3 regions of the Gordonia sp. PvP123 genome follow, and region 2 is predicted to be linked to each of the others. Evidence: riboswitches for the same ligand, from Rfam matches in the RefSeq annotation. Region 2 holds a riboswitch; each other region holds the start of a gene.
The links. A riboswitch is a leader RNA that binds a small molecule or an ion and turns the genes downstream of it on or off. The one in region 2 is predicted to bind cobalamin.
Positions count from the first base shown of each region.

Region 1: another riboswitch for cobalamin. It lies ahead of ABIC25_RS06430 (FecCD family ABC transporter permease); the one in region 2 lies ahead of ABIC25_RS05865 (ABC transporter substrate-binding protein).
Region 3: another riboswitch for cobalamin. It lies ahead of ABIC25_RS04685 (CbtB domain-containing protein); the one in region 2 lies ahead of ABIC25_RS05865 (ABC transporter substrate-binding protein).

Region 1 is NZ_JBEPPN010000003.1:212,501-219,370, reverse strand. It holds gene ABIC25_RS06445 (HNH endonuclease signature motif containing protein) at 1-910, opposite strand, end outside; gene ABIC25_RS06440 (ABC transporter substrate-binding protein) at 1,152-2,231, opposite strand; gene ABIC25_RS06435 (ABC transporter ATP-binding protein) at 2,243-3,046, opposite strand; gene ABIC25_RS06430 (FecCD family ABC transporter permease) at 3,070-4,149, opposite strand; cobalamin riboswitch at 4,197-4,378, opposite strand; gene ABIC25_RS06425 (L-lactate dehydrogenase) at 4,495-5,448, shown strand; gene ABIC25_RS06420 (alpha/beta hydrolase) at 5,455-6,339, opposite strand; gene ABIC25_RS06415 (excalibur calcium-binding domain-containing protein) at 6,558-6,830, shown strand.
Region 2 is NZ_JBEPPN010000003.1:77,886-84,755, forward strand. It holds gene ABIC25_RS05855 (ABC transporter ATP-binding protein/permease) at 1-23, opposite strand, end outside; gene ABIC25_RS05860 (ABC transporter permease) at 20-994, opposite strand; gene ABIC25_RS05865 (ABC transporter substrate-binding protein) at 1,005-2,615, opposite strand; adenosylcobalamin (AdoCbl) riboswitch at 2,638-2,719, opposite strand; gene ABIC25_RS05870 (TetR/AcrR family transcriptional regulator) at 2,825-3,406, shown strand; gene ABIC25_RS05875 (flavin-containing monooxygenase) at 3,399-4,952, shown strand; gene ABIC25_RS05880 (GMC family oxidoreductase N-terminal domain-containing protein) at 4,949-6,667, shown strand.
Region 3 is NZ_JBEPPN010000002.1:397,551-404,420, reverse strand. It holds gene ABIC25_RS04705 (diacylglycerol/lipid kinase family protein) at 1-982, shown strand, start outside; gene ABIC25_RS04700 (acyl-CoA dehydrogenase family protein) at 1,003-2,229, opposite strand; gene ABIC25_RS04695 (histidine phosphatase family protein) at 2,346-2,837, opposite strand; gene ABIC25_RS04690 (CbtA family protein) at 2,857-3,687, opposite strand; gene ABIC25_RS04685 (CbtB domain-containing protein) at 3,729-3,965, opposite strand; cobalamin riboswitch at 4,041-4,177, opposite strand; gene ABIC25_RS04680 (ATP-dependent helicase) at 4,239-6,870, shown strand, end outside.

The DNA of each region.
Region 1 (6,870 bases), 130 kb from region 2:
TGATGATCAGATGGGCGGGCAGGCCGCGGTGCGAGGTTCCGAGTGTGCCGTCGGCGAAGCCGGCGGCCAGTGCCGCGTCGAGGGTGTCGTGATTTGTCTGGGCGGGGGTGCGTTGGTCGCGGTCGGCTGCGGTGGCCAGGGCGTCGGGGTCGGCGGTGCCGGCCGGTCCGGACGGTGAGTTGGGGTCGTCGGGGTTGTTGAGTCCGGGTGTGCCCCAGACGGCGAACATCATCGTGAGCCGGGCGGCGAGTTCGGGGGTGAGGGTGCCTGAGATCTTGGCGGTGCCGTCGGCGCGTTGGCGTCCGATCCACAGGTTGCGGCGTCGTTTCTGGTCGGTGTCGTCGGTGAGGGTGCCGTCGGGGTCGAGGTGGGCGAGGAGCCGCGCGCCGAGTTGGGTGATGTCGGCGGGTGTGTAATCGGCGGCGATCTCGGCCATCTGCCGCTCGGCGGCGACTCTGATGTCGTGGTCGATAGTGCCTGGGATGCGGTCGAGGACGTCGAGTGCGGCGTGTACGTGTGCAGAGCCAACCGCTCCCGCAGCGAACGCCTCAGCGAGGCAGGGGTGTTCGGGCGGTAGGACCTCGCCGCTGAGGCTGGTGCGGGTGGCGGTGGCGTCCATCTGCTCACGGCGACGCACCGGGTTCGACACCCGCAGCCGATGGGTCATGAACTGCATGAGCGTGCGGCAGCCGGTCTTGCGGGGGAGGTCGCGGGCCTCGGCCTGATCGATCTGCCGGTCACCGGCGACGGTCAGGCGTGCGACGGCGCGTTCGGTATCGGCTGCCACGTCGGCCAACTCAGTATCGGTGCACGGTGACAGGTCCACGGTCTGCAGTTCGTCGAGGATCGCATGCAATTCGGTGACGAGTTCGACGGCTCGCGGTTTCGGCGTGGCTGATTCGTCAGACATGGCCACCCCCCGAGAACCGTTGCTGCGAATGTATGTTCGAGTGTACACCGACACGGCTACATCGCAACCTCTGAAGCTCTGTTGTGCAACGGTATTCGTCGGCCAAGAGTTGTCGGTGCCTCATGGTAGGGGCCTGAATGCAGTCAGGTGTTGCGAACATCGACGGTGGGCGCACTGGATCCCCCAGGGGCGGCGGCACGACAATCGCCGCCGCCCGCGTGCTCTACGGGCGTTCGGCGACTCACTGCAGCCAGTTGTTGCCCCCGAGGTCCAGCTGCGCGACGTCGAGGCTCGGGGTGATTCCGGATTCCGGTGCGAGGCCGCGGTTCTCGAGGACATTGCGCATGATCTCGGCGGCGTCGATGTTCAGCGGGCTCGACACCCACATCGCGTACGGCAGGTTCACGAATCGGTTCTCGCGTACCGCCTTGAGATTGCGGCTGGCCGGGTTGGACCGCAGCGCGGCGATCTTCTCTTCGACCGTCTGGCCGGGGTAGTCCACGAACACGATGACGTCGGGGTCCGCGGTGGTGAGCCGTTCCCAGCTGACGGCGGTCCAGGTGTCCTCGATGTCCTCGGTCGCGTTGCGGGCGCCCGCGGCGTCGATGATGCCCTGCGGGCCGCCGTAGGCCCCGGAGGAGAAGATGGTGTCGGAGACGCTGTCGAAGACGAAGACCGTGGGCTTGTCGGCGGGTTGCGATGCGGCGCGGAGCTTCTCGAGGCGGTCGGCGACCTCGTCGGCCGCGGCGGCGCCCTGGTCCGGGTTGCCGGTGATGGTGCCGATGTTGCGCAGGTCGGTGTCGAGCGCGACCCACGGGTCCATGGTGCCGCGCTGCGCCTCACCCTCGACCTGCCGGCACGCCTCGGACAGCTGATAGACGTCGATGCCGTGGGACGCGAGGATCTCCGGCGTGATCCCGCGGGACTCGCTCATGCCGTAGTTGTATCCGGCATAGAGCACCTGGGGCTTCGCGGCGACGATGTTCTCGAGCGTGGGACGCTCGGCCGCGACCTCGTTCAGGGTGTCCACCTGAGGTCCGTACTCGAGCCGGAGAACATCTTTGTCGCGGGCGAGCGCACTGACCGCCACCATGTTGTCGCGGGCGCCCGCCGCCAGGGCGATCGCGATCATGCCACCGTCGTTGACGAACAGCCGGTCGAGCGGCTGGGGGAAATCGACGTCGGCTCCACAATTGGCCACCGTCACAGTGTCTTCGGTGGCCGCGGTGCTGTCGGTCGAGCATGCGGCAACTGCGCCCAGGGTCAGTGCGGCGACCAGGACGGCGGCGGTCGGGTGGACTCGGGAGGTGCGCGTACTCAAGGGATGTCCTCTCACAGGGTGTCTGTCGTCAGAGCTCGGGGAGCAGAAGTGTTGGGGGAGTTCAGCAGGAGGTGTGGCAGGCCCGTCGCCGGGTGGGTGACAACGGTCCCGGACACCTCGAAGACGGCCGCCAGCAGATCCGGCGTCAGCACTTCGACGGGTCGGCCCTGGGCGACCACGCCGCCGTCGGACACCACTGCGACACAATCGAAATGGCGCAGGACGAGGTCGAGGTCGTGCATCGCTGCCAGCACGGTGGCGTCGAGTTCGTCGAGGATCTCCATCAGCCGCAGGCGCCAGGCCGCGTCCAGATGATTGGTGGGTTCGTCGAGCACCAGGACCGGCGTCTGCTGTGCGAGCGCACGGGCGAGGACGACGCGATGCCGCTCGCCGCCGGACAGGTGGGTGCACGAACGGGAGCCCCAGCCGTCGAGGCCGACCTGCGCGAGCACCGCGCCGACCACCGTCGAGTCGTCGGGGCTCCCGGCCGACCAGGCCGAGCGGTAGGGGGTCCGGCCAAGGCCGACCGCCTCGGCGACGGTCAGTTCGGCCGAGGGCTGTTCCTCCTGGCCCACCACCGCTATCGAGCGGGCCCGCTGCCGCGACGGGAGTCGATGCAGGTCCTCGCCACCCACGTCGATGGTGCCGGCGACGGGACGTTCGAGCCCACACAGCGTGCGCAACAGGGTGGTCTTGCCGGAACCGTTGGGGCCGACGATGGCCAGTCGGGTGCCCGCCGGGACGTCGAGATCGACATCGCGCAGGACGACGCGGCCGCCCCGTCGACACGCGAGTGCGTTCGCGCGCAACGCCATCGAGCGGATCGGTGGTGGATTGGTCATGAGCCGCCGCCGAACACATACTGGCGTCGACCCATGAGGAACAGGAAGATCGGCGCGCCGATCAACCCGGTGACGATGCCCAGGGGCATCTCCCGAGGCGCGGCCGCGACCCGCGAGATGACGTCGACCCACACCAGGAACAGCGCGCCGCCGCATACCGCCACCGGCAGCATCGCGCGGTGGGTGGCGCCGACGAGCAGCCGGGCGGCGTGCGGGACGATCAGACCGACGAAGCCGATCCCACCCGCCACCGCGACGAGCACGCCCACCAGGACGCCCTGGATCCCGAAGAGCGCGTTGCGCATCGCGCGTACCGGTACACCCAGCGACGTCGCGGTGTCGGTGCCGGCCGCGTAGGCGTCGAGCCAGGAGTGGATGGCGAGCATCGCCACGATGGTGACCAGCACGACCACCCCGGCGATCTGCACCTTCGCCCAGGTGGCGCCGGCGACGCTGCCGAGCATCCAGAACATCACGTTGTCGGCGGCGTGGGGATCCGCGGCGGTGAACACGAGGAGCGACGACAACGCCATGAACGCCGAGGACAACACGACGCCGGACAGGATGAGTCGCAGCGCGGTCAACCCGCCCTGGGCGCGGGCGACGAGGTACACCGTGACGGTGGCCGCGAGCGCGCCGAGGAGCGCGCCGCCGGAGAGTGCCCACACCCCGAGGCCGCCCAGCACGCCGAGGGTCATGACGGCGGTGGCCCCGACCGCCGCGCCGGCGGACACGCCGAGCAGGTACGGCTCGGCGAGGGGGTTGCGGACCAGGGCCTGCATGAGAGCGCCGGCCAGTGCGAGTCCGGCGCCGACGAGCGCGGCCAGGACGGACCGCGGCAGCCGGAGATCCCAGATGATCACCGCGTGCGCGGAATCGGTCTCGGCGCCGGTCAGGCGTCCGGCGACGGTGTGCCAGACGTCGCCGACGGGGATGGTCTCGGCGCCGAACGCGGTGGCCAGGGCGATGCTGAGGAGCGTGAGGACGAGCAGAACTGCGGCTAGCGGCGTCGACGGGAGTCGCCGTACCGGCGGGGCGGTGGCGATCTCGGTCGTGCCGTCGATACGACGGGACACGGACTGTACTGCCTTACGGTCTGGGTATCTGTGCGCGAGATACACGGTGGACTCGAGCGAGAGCGGCCGGTATTCGGACTCGGGTTCGTCCGGAGCCGGCGCCTTCCCGGGTCGCCCCAGTGGCTGTGTGCCGGTTCCGTCCCCCATACCGCTGCGCGCCAGTCCCGGATTCGCACCGGATTCCCTGACACCCACGTGTGCGGGTGTGACCGTTCTCGCCGCACACGCTATCAACACCGTCCAGCGGATCGGTGGGCGGTCGGCGTGCGTCCCCGGACAGCGGCCGTGCGAGGACCTACGCTGGATGCCGACGATCGATGAACCCGACGCGGAAACGGTGAACCGATGGACGTACGAGACACGAAGCTGGCCATCATCGGGGCGGGTGCGGTGGGCACCGCGATCGCCTACTCCTCGCTCATCCGGGGTGTTGCACGGACCATCGCGCTCCTCGACATCAACGCCGCGAAGGTGACCGCCGAGGTGCTCGACATGTCCCACGGGCTCGAGTTCGTCCCGCGTGCCGACATCATCGGCTCCGACGACGTGTCGGTGTGCGCGGACGCCGACGTCGTCGTCTTCACCGCCGGTGCGAAGCAGAAGCCGGGTCAGTCGCGTCTCGAATTGGCCGAGGCCACAATCGGTCTGACGCGCGCCATCCTCCCGGGGGTGCTCGAGGTGGCCCCGAATGCGATCTACGTGATGGTCACCAATCCGGTCGACGTCGTCACCTACGCCGCCCAGCAGATCAGCGGGTTGTCGCCCAGCCGGATCTTCGGCTCGGGCACCGTGCTCGACTCGTCCCGGCTGCGTTTCCTCATCGCGCAGCATTGCGGTGTCGCGGTGCAGAGCGTGCACTCCTACATCGCCGGCGAGCACGGCGACACCGAGATCCCGCTGTGGAGCTCGGCGACGATCGGTGGGGTGCCGCTGACGTCGTGGACCCCGCTGCCCGGTCGTCCGGCGCTGGATGTGGTTGCACGCGAACGCATCCACCACGAGGTCGTGCATGCCGCCTACACCATCATCGAGGGCAAGGGGGCCACGAACTATGCGATCGGTCTGGCGTCGACGCGCATCGTCGAGGCGATCCTGAACAACGAGCACCGGGTGCTGCCGGTGTCGACGCGGACCGACGGGATCGAAGGACTCGACGGAGTGTGTCTCTCGCTGCCGACCGTCGTCGACCGCGGCGGCGCCCAGACCCGGCTCGACGTCCCGCTCTCGGATGCGGAGCGAGCCGGTCTGCTCGCGTCGGCGGAGACGCTGCGGGGGATGCAGGCCCGGTTCGGGCTGTAGTCGGGGTCAGGCCGGCACGGTGGTGCGCAGGAACTGCAGCTGGTCGGCGACGACCTTCTCGAAGTCCTCGCCGATGTAGATGTCGAAGTGCCCGACCGGGTATCGGATGACCCGGGCTCCGGGTGCGCGCCGCGCGTAGGCGATCGTCGAGCGTGCCGGTGCCACCGTGTCCCCGTCGCACACGCACAGCAGGGTCGGGCAGTCGAGATCTTTCAATGCCCGGCCGGGTGAGTGCAACGGAATGGTCAGTCCGACCCGCGCGGCCACCTCGTTGGGCAGTTCGAGACCGTCGGGAACCAGTGGGAGATATCCCGACACCGCGTCCGGTGCGGTCATCAGCGCCGCCGATCCCGGTTCGCCGGCCAGGCCGACCATGACCGGCGGCCTGCGCAGTGCGGATCCGGCCAGATCCGCGAGTGCCCGAACGGTCACCTTCGCCCCGGACACCACGCCCAGGGCCGCGGTCGACGCAGGTCCGCTGGTGAATGGGCACTGGGAGATCACCGCTGCCACCCGGCCGTCGCGTTTGCCGGCGACGAGCACGTGTCCGCCGCCGAAGGAGGTGCCCCACAGCACTATTCGTGAGGTGTCGACGCCGGCGAGAGTTCGTGCGAAGGCGATCGCCGCGGCCCAGTCATCGAGCTGACGGCGAATGGACAGGAGCTGGCGCGGTTCGCCGTCGCTGTCCCCGAAGTGGCGGTAATCGAAGACCAGACAGGAGTATCCGGCTTCGGTGAACCGTTCGGCGAAGGCATCGAGCCGCATCTGCCGGACCCCGCCGAGGCCGTGTGCCATCACGATGACCGGGGCCGGTGTGGCTCCCTCGGGCCGGTACCACCATGCTCGGCACGTCGTACCGTCCGAATCGAACTCGACGTCGTTCCTGATCATCGTTCCCCCGCTGGTCGATGTGTGGTCTGGGCGGACTTTATCAACACACGTTGTCATGCAACAGAGGCGGCGGCCCCCGCGACCGTGGACCCTGGTCGCTCGGCGTGTCCGTCGGCCGGACCAATCTTCGCGTCGAGCGCGTCTTTCATCGGCCGGACCCCGTAATGTCACCTCGTCACGATGAGGTGTCGGGGGACACACAGAAAAGGTCAAGCACGATGCGTTGCTCGCGAAAGATGGTTCTCGGATTCCTGGCCGCGGCGTCCATGACGGTCGCTCCGCTGATGGTGGCGGCGCCCGCCTCGGCGGCAACCGATTACGCCAACTGCTCAGAACTCAACGCCGACTATCCGCACGGTGTCGGCCAGACGGGCGCCGTCGACTCCACGTCGGGTACGCCGGTCACGAACTTCACCGTCGATGACGACCTGTACGACGCGAACTCCGAGTCCGATCGCGACAAGGACGGCATCGCCTGCGAGAAGCGCTGAGCGCGACCAGCGGCTGACGACGTCGCGGTCGACGTGCGCC
Region 2 (6,870 bases):
AGCCGTCGAGAGCGCGTACTCATGACCGCCCACGTCCGATGACACCACGCGCGGCCGGTGACGAGCCGAGTGCCACGAGGTCGGCAAGCAGGTACACGACTAGTCCGTACGCGGCCAACAGCACCGCCACCGACTGCACGAAGATCAGATCGCGTCCGGAGATGGCCCGCAGGAGTTCGTGCGCCACACCCGGATACGCGAACACGACTTCGATGACCGCGATACCGCCGACGAGCCCGACGACGGCTCCCGCCAGCGGTTGCACCGACGCGGAGATCGCGTTGGGCGCCGCATGACGCACGACGAGCCGGAATTCGCCGACCCCGTTCGCCCGCGCCGCCGAGATGTACGGCGCGCGCATCGCTTCCGCCATCTGGGCGCGGACGAGTCGCACCGGATGCGGTGCCAGCCCGATGAGCAGGCACAGCACCGGTAGCACCAGCACCTCCGGACGGTCGAGCGCCGATGTGCCCGTCGGTACGAGCGACACCGCGGGCAGCACCCCCATCCCGATCGCCACCCAGGCAATCAGTACGACACCGACCACGAACGCGGGGACGGATTCCGCCGCGAGCGCCGCAGTACTGAGCAACCGGTCCCAGCGCGAACCCGGCCGTGCGCCGGCGGCGACGCCGATCGCCAGCGCCGCCGGGACCAGGACGACGACGGTGACGATCGCGAGGATCACCGAGTTCGCGAGTCGCCCGTCGAGGATCTCGGCGACCGGACGGCCCGAGAGTTGCGACACGCCGAGGTCCCCGGTGAGGAAACCGTCTGCCCAGTCGAGGAACCGTACGACTGCCGGACGATCGAGTCCCAGTTCCGCGCGCAGAGCGGCCACCTGAGCCGGATCCGGTTGGCCCGCGGCTCCTCTCGACAACCGGGTCGTGGCGGCATCACCCGGGAGCAGTTCGAAGAGCACGAAGATCGACACCGCAACGACAGCGAGCACGGCCAACGCCCCCGCCAACCGGCCCGCGACATACCGCAACACGACGAGTCCCCTAGCGCTGCTGGAGCCAGGTGCCCGTGAAGGAGGCCCACTGCCCGGTGCCGGGCACCCCGTCGGTGATGCCCTGCACGGTGTTGCGGACGCCCGTCGGCTGCAGGGCGAAACTGTGGATGAGGTAACCGCTGTCGTTCCAGAGTTCGTCCTGCAGTTCCCGGTACAACTCACCACGGCGAGCCGGGTCCATCTCGGCGCGAGCCTGGGCGAAGGTGGCATCCCACGCGGGACGACGCCAGGCGGTCGCGTTGGCCGGGGCGTCCGAGGTGAGGGTCTGCCCGTAGAAGTAGTCCAGACTGTAGTTCCACCAACCGGACTGGGTGAAGGGCTTGGACCCGACGACCTGGGAGAAGTAGGTGTCGCCCGGCTCGACGGCGAGGTTCACGGTGATCCCGGCGGCCTTGGCCTGCTCGGCGAAGAGGGTCGCCGAGGCCAACTGGCCGGGACTGACGTCCGCGGTGTGCAGGGTGACGACGAGGTTCTCCTTGCCCGCCTCTCGGAGCAGGCGGCGAGCTCGTTCCGGGTCGTACGCGCGTTGCGGCATGTCGGCGTAGAACGGTGCGCCCTTGCCGTACAGGTCGTTGCCGACCTCGGCGAACCCGTAATACACCTTGTCGACCATCGCCTGCCGGTCCACCGACAGCTTGAGGGCCTCCCGTACTCGCGGATCGTCGAACGGCGCGAGGTCGGTACGCATCGTGAACGAGCTCATCGTGCCCACCGGCGGCGTCACGAGGTAGACGTCGGACTGCGATCGCAGGATGTTGCCCTGCGCCGGCGAGAGTTCGTAGACGACGTCGGCCTCCTGCGAGCCGAACGCGTTGAATCTGGCGTCGGCTTCGGCGACCTGGAGGATCTCCAGCCCGTCGAGGTGCGGCCGCTGATCCCAGTGGTTCTCGTTGCGGGTCAACACCGACCGGTCGCCCGGCGACCACGACTCCAGAACGAACGGGCCGGTCCCCACGGGAAGCGACGACGGCGTGAATTCCGTCGTACCGTCCTTGATCACGTAGACGTACCAACCGGCGAGCACCGAACCGAAGTCGGCGACGGGTTCTCTCATCGACACCACGACGGCGTGATCGCCGTCGGGCCTGGTGCGGGACAGGTCGATGATGTCGAGGTCACCGGCCGACGGTTTCTCCTCGTCGAGCATGCGCTCGAGACTCCACATGACATCGCGAGACGTGAACGGCGAACCGTCACTGAACTCGACGCCCCGGCGCAGCGCCATCCGCCACTGCGAGCCGTCGGCGTTGGGTTCCAGCGACTCGGCGAGCCGATAGTCGAGGGTGAGGTCGTTGTTGTAGTCGACGAGGTGATCCCACACCGCCTTGGACAGTGCGCCACCCGCCGAGTGGCCGACGACGTGCGGGTCGAGGACATCGGCGGTCGCCGAGGTGCCCGCGAAGACGACGCGCAATGTGCCGCCGGGGACCGGGGTACCGCCGCTCGGAGCGCCTGCCGGGCTCGGCCGGTCGGCACAACCGGCGAGCAGGCCCACCGCGCCGAGACCGGCGAGGCCGGCGATCCCACCGGCTCCGCGTAGCAGCCGGCGTCGGGTCAATTCGGGAGCTGCGTGCGCAGCTGTCGATCTTGAATTTTTCATGTCCATCCTCGTGGGTCGCGAAGACGCAAGCGATCTGGCTTCCCGATCGAGGTCGGGTCACAGTTGCGGGACAGCCCCGGATTCGCACCGGGTTCCCTTGCGTCCCGGTCATCGTACGGAGTGGACAATCACGACATCGCATGCGGCGTGCGGTGGATGATCCCCGGAACTTACAAGCAGTCCGGACTGTTTGTGCTATCGTCGTCGATGTGACCGAGCCCACCCGAGCCCCGCGCCGACGCACGCAGGCCGAACGCACCGCGACCACGCGTGCGCTCATCCTCGACGCGACCGTCGACGCCCTGGTCGACGTCGGCTACGCCGCCACCACGACGCAGGAGGTCAACCGCCGGGCAGGTATCTCCCGCGGCGCTCTCCTGCATCACTTCCCCACCCGGGAATCACTGGTGGTTGCCGCGGTCGGACACCTGGTCGAGCGTCGGCTGGCAGAGATCCTGTCGCGGCCCCGGACGGGTGACGAGGGACTCGAGATACTCATCGAGGCGTTCAGCGGCCCGCTGTTCGACGCCGCTCTCGAGCTGTGGGTCGCCGCCCGCTGCGACGTCGGATTGCGAACCGCGATCATCCCGCTCGAACAGCAGGTGTCCGACGCACTCGCCGTCGGTTGTGCCGAGTTGTTCGGTGACCGGTACACCGCCGCGGAACTCGAACTCTCCATCGAACTCGCACGCGGATTGGCGGTGTCGCGCATCCTGCGCTCACCCGACGCCGACCGCGCGCTGCTCGACCACCTCCTGCCCGTATGGAAGGAACTCCTGACCCATGACTGAACCCAGTCCGACTCTCCCGCAGCAGAACACGCTGCCCCGGCGCGTGGACGTCCTCGTCGTCGGCGTCGGGTTCGGCGGTCTCGCCGCCCTGCATCGTCTTCGCACGGATCATCCGCAGTTGCAGACGCTGGCCATCGAACGTGGCGACGGCGCGGGTGGGGTCTGGCGCGAGAACGACTACCCGGGCGCGGCCTGCGACGTCCCGACGTCGCTGTACTCCCTGTCCTTCGCCCCCAACCCGGACTGGTCCAACACCTACGGTCGCCGCCACGAGATCCACCAGTATCTACGTTCGGTCGCAGCCGATTTCGCCGACCAGATCCGTTACAACTGTGCACTCACATCGGCTCACTGGGACGGCGCGGCGCAGGAATGGGTCGTGGTCACGACGGATGGCGAGGTTCGCTGCCGCTACCTGGTCGCGGCACCGGGTGCGCTGTCCGAGCCGGGTCTGCCACCGGTCGCCGGAGCCGATGAGTTCACCGGCACCGTGTTCCACTCCGCTCAGTGGGACCACTCCCACGACCTCCGCGGACGTCGCGTCGCGATCGTCGGCACCGGCGCGTCGGCGATCCAGATCGTGCCCGAGATCGTCGACGAGGTCGGACATCTCACGGTCTTCCAGCGCACTCCCGCTTGGGTCGTGCCGCGTCTGGACCGCACCATCGGTTCCCTCGAACGCGCACTCTATCGCCGCGTCCCCGGTGTCCACCGGCTCGTCCGGCGGATGGTGTGGACCTATCGCGAGGCCTACGTCCTGATGATGGCCCGCAACCCCAAACTGCTCCCGATCGCCAAGACCATCGCGCTGGCGCAGCTGCGGATCCAGGTCCGTGACGGCGACCTGCGCCGTCGGCTCACCCCCGACTACACCATCGGTTGCAAGCGGATGCTGTTGACCAACAAATGGTTCCCCGCGTTGCAGCGCGACAATGCAACGGTGACCGGCGCGATCACCCGCCTCACCGCACGCGGCGCCGTCGACGACCAGGGCCGCGAACACGAGGTCGACACGGTCGTCTTCGCCACCGGGTTCACCCCCACCGAACCGCCGATCGCGTCGGCGATCACCGGACGCGACGGGCGCACCCTGGCCCAGGCGTGGGCGGGATCGCCGCGCGCCTACCGCGGCGTCGAGATCCACGGCTTCCCCAACCTGTTCTTCCTGTACGGCCCCAACACCAATCTGGGTCACAGCTCGATCGTGCTCATGCTGGAACCGCAGGCGTACTACATGAGCAAGGCACTCTCCGAGCTGTCCCGCAGCGGCCGGTCGACCTTCGAGGTCACCGACACCGCCCAGGACCGGTACAACGCCGACCTCGATCCCGAACTCGAACGCACCGTATGGAATTCGGGCGGATGCTCGAGCTGGTATCTCGACTCCACCGGACGAAACTCGGTGATGTGGCCGAAGTTCACGAGCGACTTCCGCCGGATGATGTCGTCGTTCGACCCGGCCGATCACCGATTCGACGCCGCGATCCCACTCGCGGCCGCCACCGATGCAACCGAACCCGACACCGAGAGGACCGTCGCACCGTGAGTTCGACCCCAGACCATTACGACGCCATCGTCATCGGCTCCGGTTTCGGCGGTTCGGTTGCGGCCCTGCGTCTCACCGAAAAGGGCTACCGGGTCGCGGTTGTCGAGTCCGGACGGCGTTTCTCCGACGGCGACCTGCCCAAGACGAGCTGGCGCCTCAAGGACTACGTCTGGGCGCCCGCGCTGGGACTGTTCGGCGTACAGCGCATGCACCTGCTGCGCGACGTGCTCGTGATGGCCGGTGCCGGCGTCGGCGGCGGATCGCTGAACTACGCGAACACCCTGTACCGGCCGCTGCCCGCCTTCTTCGACGACCCGCACTGGGGGTCGATCACCGACTGGGCGTCCGAGCTCGACCCGTACTACGACCAGGCGTCGCGAATGCTCGGTGTGACGACGTACCCGAAGGTGACGCCGGCCGACCGCGTGATCCGCAAGGTCGCCGAGGAGATGGGGGTCGGCGACACCTTCGTCCACACCCCCGTCGGCGTGTTCTTCGGGGAGGCCGGCAAGACCGTCGAGGACCCCTTCTTCGGCGGCGCCGGTCCGGCACGCACCGGTTGCACCGACTGCGGCGCGTGTATGACGGGATGCCCGGTGGGGGCGAAGAACACGCTCGTCAAGAACTATCTGTACCTGGCCGAGCAGGCCGGCGCGGACATCATCCCGATGACGACCGTCGACACCGTCCGTCCCCGTTCGGGCGACGGGTACGTCGTGGAGGCGCACCGGTCGGGCCGCCGCTGGTCGCGCCGCGGGCGCCGCACGTTCACCGCCGATCACGTGGTGTTCGCCGCCGGCACGTACGGCACCAACAAGCTCCTGCTGGACATGCAGCAGGGCGGACACCTGCCCGGGCTGTCGTCGCGCCTGGGCAAGGTGGTCCGCACCAACTCCGAGGCGGTACTGGCCGCCACCGCGCGCGACCTCGAGACCGACTACACCGAGGGTGTGGCGATCACGTCGTCGTTCCATCCCAACGAGCACACGCACATCGAGCCGGTGCGATACGGCAAGGGCAGCAACCTGATCGGATTGTTGCAGGCGATTCTCGTCGACGGTGGTGGTCCGCTGCCGCGGCTGCTGCAGGCACTGATCGAGATGGTCCGCCACCCGGTGATCACGATGCGCGGCCTCTCCGTACGGCGCTGGTCGGAGCGCACCATCATCGCGCTCGTCATGCAGACTGCCGACAACTCACTCGAACTGTTCTCCCGGCGAGGCCGTTTCGGCCCGATGCTGCGTAGCAGGCAGGGCGACGGCGATCCACCGCCCACGTGGATCCCGGAGGGACACGACGCGGTCCGGGCTGTCGCACGCGAGATCGACGGCGACGCAGGAGGTTCCATCGTCGACCTGTTCAACATCCCGATGACCGCTCACTTCCTGGGCGGTTGCTCGATCGGACGGTCGGCACTGGACGGCGTGGTGGACCCCTACCACCGGGTGTTCGATCACCCGGGCCTGCACATCGTCGACGGCGCGACCGTCTCGGCCAACCTCGGCGTCAATCCCTCGCTCACGATCACCGCACAGGCGGAGCGCGCGCTCGCCATGTGGCCCAACGCCGGGGAGGCCGACCCGCGACCCGAGCTCGGAGCGTCGTACCGTCCCGTCGAGCCGGTGGAACCCCACCGTCCGACCGTCCCCGCACACGCCCCTGGCGCGCTGCGCCTGCCGATCACGCCGGTGTCCGACGCCACCCGCGCCGGTTGACCCGGAAGCCCCCCACTGCTGGTTGAGCCGGCACCGAGCGAAGCGAGGCGCCGAGTCGAAACCACCTGGCGACAACCCCCGCTGGTTGAGCCCGGCAGTCCCCACCGCTGGTTGAGCCGGCCCCGAGCGAAGCGAGGACCCTACCCCCGCTGGTTGAGCCGGCACCGAGCGAAGCGAGGCGCCGAGTCGAAACCACCTGGCGA
Region 3 (6,870 bases), on a different contig from region 2:
GTCCCGCATCGACTCGCTGATGCCCGAGCACGCGGCCCCGGATGTCCACCGTCCGTTCATCATCATGAATCCACGTTCCGGTGGCGGGAAGGTCGTCCGGTTCGACCTGCAGCGTCAGGCCGAGTCCCTGGGCGCCGAAGTCGCGTTGCTCGACGGGCCGGTGGAGATCGACGTGGTGCAGCTGGCGCGAGACGCCGTGGCCCGCGGAGCCGACCTGCTCGGGGTCGCGGGCGGTGACGGCACCCAGGCGCTCGTCGCGGGCGTGGCCGCCGAATCCGGCGTCCCCTTCCTGGTCGTCAGCGCCGGCACCCGAAACCATTTCGCGCTCGATCTCGGACTCGACCGTCAGAATCCCGCCCGGTGTCTCGACGCTCTACGGGACGGCGTCGAGTTCCGCGTCGACCTCGGTCACATCAACGGCCGCCCCTTCGTCAACAACGCGTCGTTCGGGATCTACGCCGAAGTCGTCCAGAGCCCGCAATACCGGGATGACAAGACGCGCACGGTGTTACGCATGCTCCCCGACCTGCTGGGCAGAGGCTCGACGTCTGGTCTGCGCGCTGTCATCGGGAACGAGTCGGTTGCCGACCCCCAGGCGATCCTGGTCAGCAACGGCCCGTATGCCACCAACGACGTGGCCGGGCTCGGTCGTCGCACCCGCATCGACGAGGGGCGCCTGGGCGTCGTCACCGTCTCGGTGTCCGACACCCGGCAGGCCGTCGGACTCCTGCGGCGTACGCACGATCAGGGGCTCGTCCAGCGGACCGCCACCGAGGTGACCGTCGACGCCGACGCCGAGGTCATCCCCGTCGGGGTCGACGGCGAATCGCTCCAGCTCACGACGCCGGTGCGATGCACGATCACGCCCGGTGCGCTGCGCGTCCGCGTCCCACGGCACCGCCCCGAGACCCGGATCGCGCCACCGCAACTGGACTGGCTCCAGCTGTGGTATCTGGCGTGGCGTCCCCACCGCGCCGCCTGACCACAGCTGGAGCGCGTACCTCAGCCGCGCAGCAGTCCCTTGGCGACGTGGGTCACCTGGATCTCGTTGCTCCCCGCGTAGATCATGAGCGACTTGGCATCGCGCGCAAGCTGTTCCACGCGGTACTCGGCCATGTAACCGTTGCCGCCGAACAGCTGCACCGCCTCCATGGCGACGTCGGTGGCCGCCTTCGACGAGTAGAGCTTCATCGCCGACGCCTCGGACAGGCTGAGCGGTTTACCCGCCTTGCCGCGTTCGATGGCGCTGAAGAGCATGTTCTGGACATTGATCCGCGCCACCTCCATCTCGGCCAGCTTCAGCTGGATGAGCTGGAACTGGGCGATCTCCTGACCCCACAGCTTGCGGTTCTTCGCGTAATCGATCGACAGCCGTTGCGCCTCGTTGATGATGCCCAGCGACAGGGCGGCGATCCCGACGCGCTCCGCGGTGAAACCGGCCTTGGCGCCCTCGGATCCACGCGAATCGGCGCCGGTGTCCTCGGTCTCACCGAGGAGACGGTCCTTGCCGACGCGGACGCTGTCGAAGAAGAGCTCACCGGTCGGCGAACTCATCATGCCCATCTTCTTGAACGGCTTGCCCTGGGTCAGCCCGGGCATGCCCTTGTCCAGCACGAACGACAGCACCTTGCGGTCGCGCATCGGGACGCCACTGCCGTCGTCGAGCTTGGCGAACACGACGATGGTGTCCGCGTAGGGACCGTTCGTGATGAAGGTCTTCTGCCCGTTGAGGATGTAGTCGTCACCGTCACGACGAACCGTGGTCTTCATGCCGCCGAGCGCATCCGACCCGGAGTCGGGTTCGGTGATCGCCCAGGCGCCGACCTTCTCCATGGTCACCAGCTCGGGCAGCCAGCGCTTCTTCTGCGCCAGCGTGCCCTTGCCGCGGATGGTCGAGGCGGTCAGCCCCATGCTCACACCCAGCGACGCGACGAGGCCCAGACAGACACCCGCGAGCTCGATGTTGACCATCATGAACATCGAGCCGCCCATGCCGCCGCCGTCACCGGAGGACTTCTTCTTCTCCCCCTTGGCTTCTGCCTCGAGTTCTTTCTCGAGCGCATCCTTGGCCATGGCATCGACACCGAAGCTCGACAACAGCTTGCGGGTGATGTCGTACGGCGGCAGGACGCCGGACTCGAGTTCGTCGAGATGTGGCCGGATCTCCTTGTCGATGAACGCCCGCAAGGCGTCCCGAACCATCAGATCTTCATCGGACCACTCGAACATCGTCACACTCCCAGACCGGTGTCCGCCCGGGGGCGAACATGTTTCAGTTTCGTCGTCCCCAACTGTGTCAGGAGTCACTGCCGATGTCTAGGTACGCCGTCGCGAATCTGTTCCTATCAGGTGTTTGCGCAGGTGTAGATGGTCGCGGGACGGACCTCGTGGGCGAAGAACCGCTCTGCGTCCGGGCACAGAAGGGCTTGGGCAACCGGCATCGCCACCACCACACAACGGTCGGCGAGCCCGGAGTGCCCCACGCGCCACGCGTGGACTCGGCCGACGAAATCCGCGAGGCTCTCGCCCCCGTGTGGCCGGGCGCCGGGATCGGCGAACCATGCGCCGAGTTCGGCGGGATCGATCTGCTCCGGGGTGCGCCCTGCCCACGTTCCGACGTCCAGGGTTCGCAGCGCGTCGTCGACGAGGGCGTCGGTTGCCCCCAGGAGTCCGGCGGTCTCCCGGGTCGCGATCTCCGGACCGCAACAGAGGACCGGGCGCGTGGACGCCGCGGCCAGGCGGAGCACGTCCCGACGGCCACGCTCGTCCAGAAGCGGATCACCGCCGAATCGCACCGACCGGTTGGGGCCGGTGCGACCGGCGGTGATGATCTGCATGCGCGAAACGATCGCCGCCTCAATGCTGGGCGGCGACCGCCGGGGCGCGGTCGGCGGTACGCGAGCGCGCCATCGCCCCCAGCAGCAGGGCGAACACCACGGTGAGAACCGTCCACAGGATCACCTGGTTGGCGATGGCGTAGACCCGGAAGTCCCCGATCACGTCACCGGGGAAGCCCGGGAACACGATCTGACCCACGTCGTTGCGAACCGGCTCGGGGACCTCGCTGAAGGACGGCAGGAACGCGAGCACGATCGCGATGCCGGCCAGGTAGGCCGCGACAGCGGCGACGGCCGAGACGAATCCGCCGATCCGCGGACGCAGCCACAACGCCAGGACCACGGCCGCGATGGCCAGGATCACCGACGCCACACTGATGGTGAGGAAGGCTCCGGTCCTCTCGCCGATGGTGTCGTCGTCGCCGACGGCGGGCGGATTCGCCGGGTAGGCGAAGAACGGCACGGCGAACACGGCGACGAAACCGATCGCGCCGAGCACACCCGCAACCGCGCGCGGGTCGGTCGCCGGATGGCGACTGCCGAGATGACTCCAGAGCACCGTGAACGCCACCGCGAAGAACGCACCCATGCACACCGCGAACACGACGTTGCCGACACCGGCGCCGAGGTTCTCCTGCATGGCCCGCGTGAACAGCTCGCCGCCCTCACCGTGCGTGTGGCCACCCGGTTCGGCGGCGTGGGCCAGTGCCTCCTCGGCCTCCGAACGGGCGCCTTCGTAGTCGATGGCCTTGGCGACGACCGGTTCGAGGTAGAACCGGGCAAACACGAACGAGACGATTCCGGCGATCAGACCTGCGAGCAGGCCGGCGCCGATGAATTTCTTCTCCATATGTACTTGGCTTCCTGTGGGATACGGCCGGTCAGGCCGGCTCAGTGGCAGGGGAAGCCGAGGAAGTGGCGTGCGTCGTGCACGAACTCGTGGACGTGGGTGTCGGAGCCGAAGACGGACACGACGCCCTGGTCGTACCCGAGGAAGTAGTAGGCGAGACCCGCCAGGAGCACGGTCAGGCTGAGCCAGAGGGCTGCACTCGCGACCGACAGGTTCGGTACGGGCAGGGCACGGGCCGGGGCGGCCTGTACGGCTGCAACAGTGCGGGGAGCTGTCATGGAGGGGTCCTTTCGCCGATCTCGCGTCGGAGATGTCGTGGTGTAGCAGTCCGGAGGACTGCTACGCGCCGGCACGGCATCCTGACTCACGTCACCCCGTCACCATCGACCGCGTCGATATGTCGACACGTCGACCGCGTCGACATATCTACGGTGTCGATATGGGCAGCGTTCACAGTGGCGCGACCGTTCCGGACTCTCACCGGATTCCCCGCACAGGCGTGGGATGACTCTATACCGCGTTCTGTCGTACGCGTGAGACATAGTGGAGAGATGCCCCGCGCTTCGGTGCTCGACCGCTTCACCGCCCCCACCCGACGGTGGTTCTCCGGCGCCTTCACCGCTCCCACCGCCGCGCAGAAGGGTGCGTGGACGTCGATCGCCGACGGCTCGCACACCTTGGTCATCGCCCCCACCGGATCGGGCAAGACCCTCGCCGCGTTCCTGTGGGCCCTCGACCGCCTCGCCGCCGACCCGGACTCGCGGCCCGCCGGCACCAAGGTCCTCTACATCTCGCCGCTCAAGGCATTGGCCGTCGACGTCGAACGCAACCTGCGGGCCCCGCTGACCGGCATCACGCGGGCGGCTCAGGAGCTCAACCTGCCCGAACCGAACATCACCGTCGGCGTCCGGTCCGGTGACACCTCCGCCGCGGACCGCCGCGCACTGGTCAAGACACCGCCCGACATCCTGATCACGACGCCGGAGTCGCTGTATCTGATGCTCACGTCGGCCGCGCGAGAGAGCCTCACCGGCGTCCAGGCCGTCATCGTCGACGAGGTGCACGCGGTCGCCGCCACCAAGCGCGGTACGCACCTCGCGCTGACCCTCGAACGACTCGACGAGCTGCTCGAGAAGCCCGCGCAGCGGATCGGGTTGTCGGCGACCGTCCGGCCGCCGGAGGTGGTGGCGGGGTTCCTGTCCGGCGCCGCGCCGTGTCAGGTGGTCAAGCCCAAGGCCGACAAGACGTTCGACCTCCGCGTCGATGTCCCGGTCGAGGACATGGCCAACATCCCACCCCCGGTGTCCGATGCCGACCCCGCCGCACTCGACGACGCGTTCTCCCCGACCGCCGGGTCGCTGTGGCCGTACGTCGAGGCCTCGATCGTCGACCAGATCGAGGCCAACCGGGCGACGATCGTGTTCGCCAACTCCCGGCGCCTCGCCGAGAAACTCACCGCCCGGCTCAACGAGATCCACGCCGAACGCCACGGGCAGCCGGCCGAACCGACCGGCAATCCGTCGGTCGCCGGCGGCGCCCCCGCGTTCGTCATGGGCAGCGGCGCGAGCTCCGGCGCCGAACCCGTCCTGGCCCGCGCGCATCACGGCTCGGTCAGCAAGGAGCAGCGCGCCCAGATCGAGGACGACCTGAAGGCCGGGCGCCTGTCCTGCGTCGTCGCGACCAGCTCCCTCGAACTCGGCATCGACATGGGCGCGGTCGACCTCGTGATCCAGGTGGAGTCCCCGCCGTCGGTGGCCAGCGGGCTGCAGCGCATCGGCCGCGCCGGCCACCAGGTCGGCGAGATCAGCCAGGGCATCCTGTACCCGAAGCACCGCACCGATCTCCTGCATTGCACCGTGACGGTGAGCCGCATGCTCGACGGGGCGATCGAGGAGATCAAGGTCCCGCAGAATCCCCTCGACATCCTCGCCCAGCAGACCATCGCGGCCGCCGCGGTCGACGACCTCGAGGTCGACCACTGGTACGAGGTGATCCGGCGTGCGGCGCCCTATCGCGAACTGGGCCGGGGCGTCTTCGACGCGACCCTCGACCTGATCGCGGGTCGTTTTCCGTCGGACGAGTTCGCCGAACTGCGCCCGCGGGTGAACTGGGACCGCGACGCCGGGGTGATCACCGGCCGGCGCGGAGCGCAGCGGCTCGCGGTCACCTCGGGCGGTTCCATCCCCGACCGCGGCCTCTTCGGTGTGTTCATGGTCGGCGAGAAGGCAACGCGCGTCGGCGAACTCGACGAGGAGATGGTCTACGAGTCGCGTGTCGGCGACGTCTTCGCACTCGGCGCGACCAGCTGGCGGATCGAGGACATCACCCACGACCGCGTCCTGGTCTCCCCCGCGTTCGGTCAGCCGGGCCGGTTGCCGTTCTGGATCGGCGACGCGATCGGACGCCCCGCCGAACTCGGCGCCGCGATCGGTGCGTTCACCGGTGCGATCGCCGACCCCGGCAAGCTCGACGACCATGCCGCACGCCTCGGCCTCACCGACAACGCCCGCACCAACCTCGAGACCCTCATCGCCGAGCAACGGGAGTCGACCGGACACCTCCCCACCGACCGCACCCTGGTGGTCGAGCGGTTCCGTGACGAGCTCGGCGACTGGCGGGTGATCTTGCACTCCCCCTACGGTTTACGTGTCCACGCACCCTGGGCGAGCGCGATCTCGCAGCGCCTGCTGGAGACCCTGGGCATCGAGGGTGCCACCACGGCCTCCGACGACGGGATCATCCTGCGCATGCCCGACACCGACGACGCCCCGCCCGGCGCCGACGTGTTCCTCCTCGACCCGGACGAGGTCGAGCAGCTCGTGACCGACGGTCTCGCGGATTCGTCGATGTTCGCCTCCCGGTTCCGCGAATGCGCCGCTCGCGCACTGTTGTTGCCGCGACGCGACCCCGGACGGCGCGCTCCGCTGTGGCAGCAGCGCCAGCGCAGCGCCCAACTGCTGTCCGTCGCCTCCAAGTTCCCCGACTTCCCGATCGTGCTCGAGGCCGTCCGCGAGTGCCTGCAGGACGTCTACGACCTCCCCGCCCTCCTCGATCTGCTGACCCGCATCCGCACACGCCGCATCCGGGTCGTGGAGACCGAGACACAGAGCCCGTCACCGTTCGCCGCATCGTTGTTGTTCGGCTACGTCGGGGCGTTCATGTACGCCGACGACGCCCCGCTCG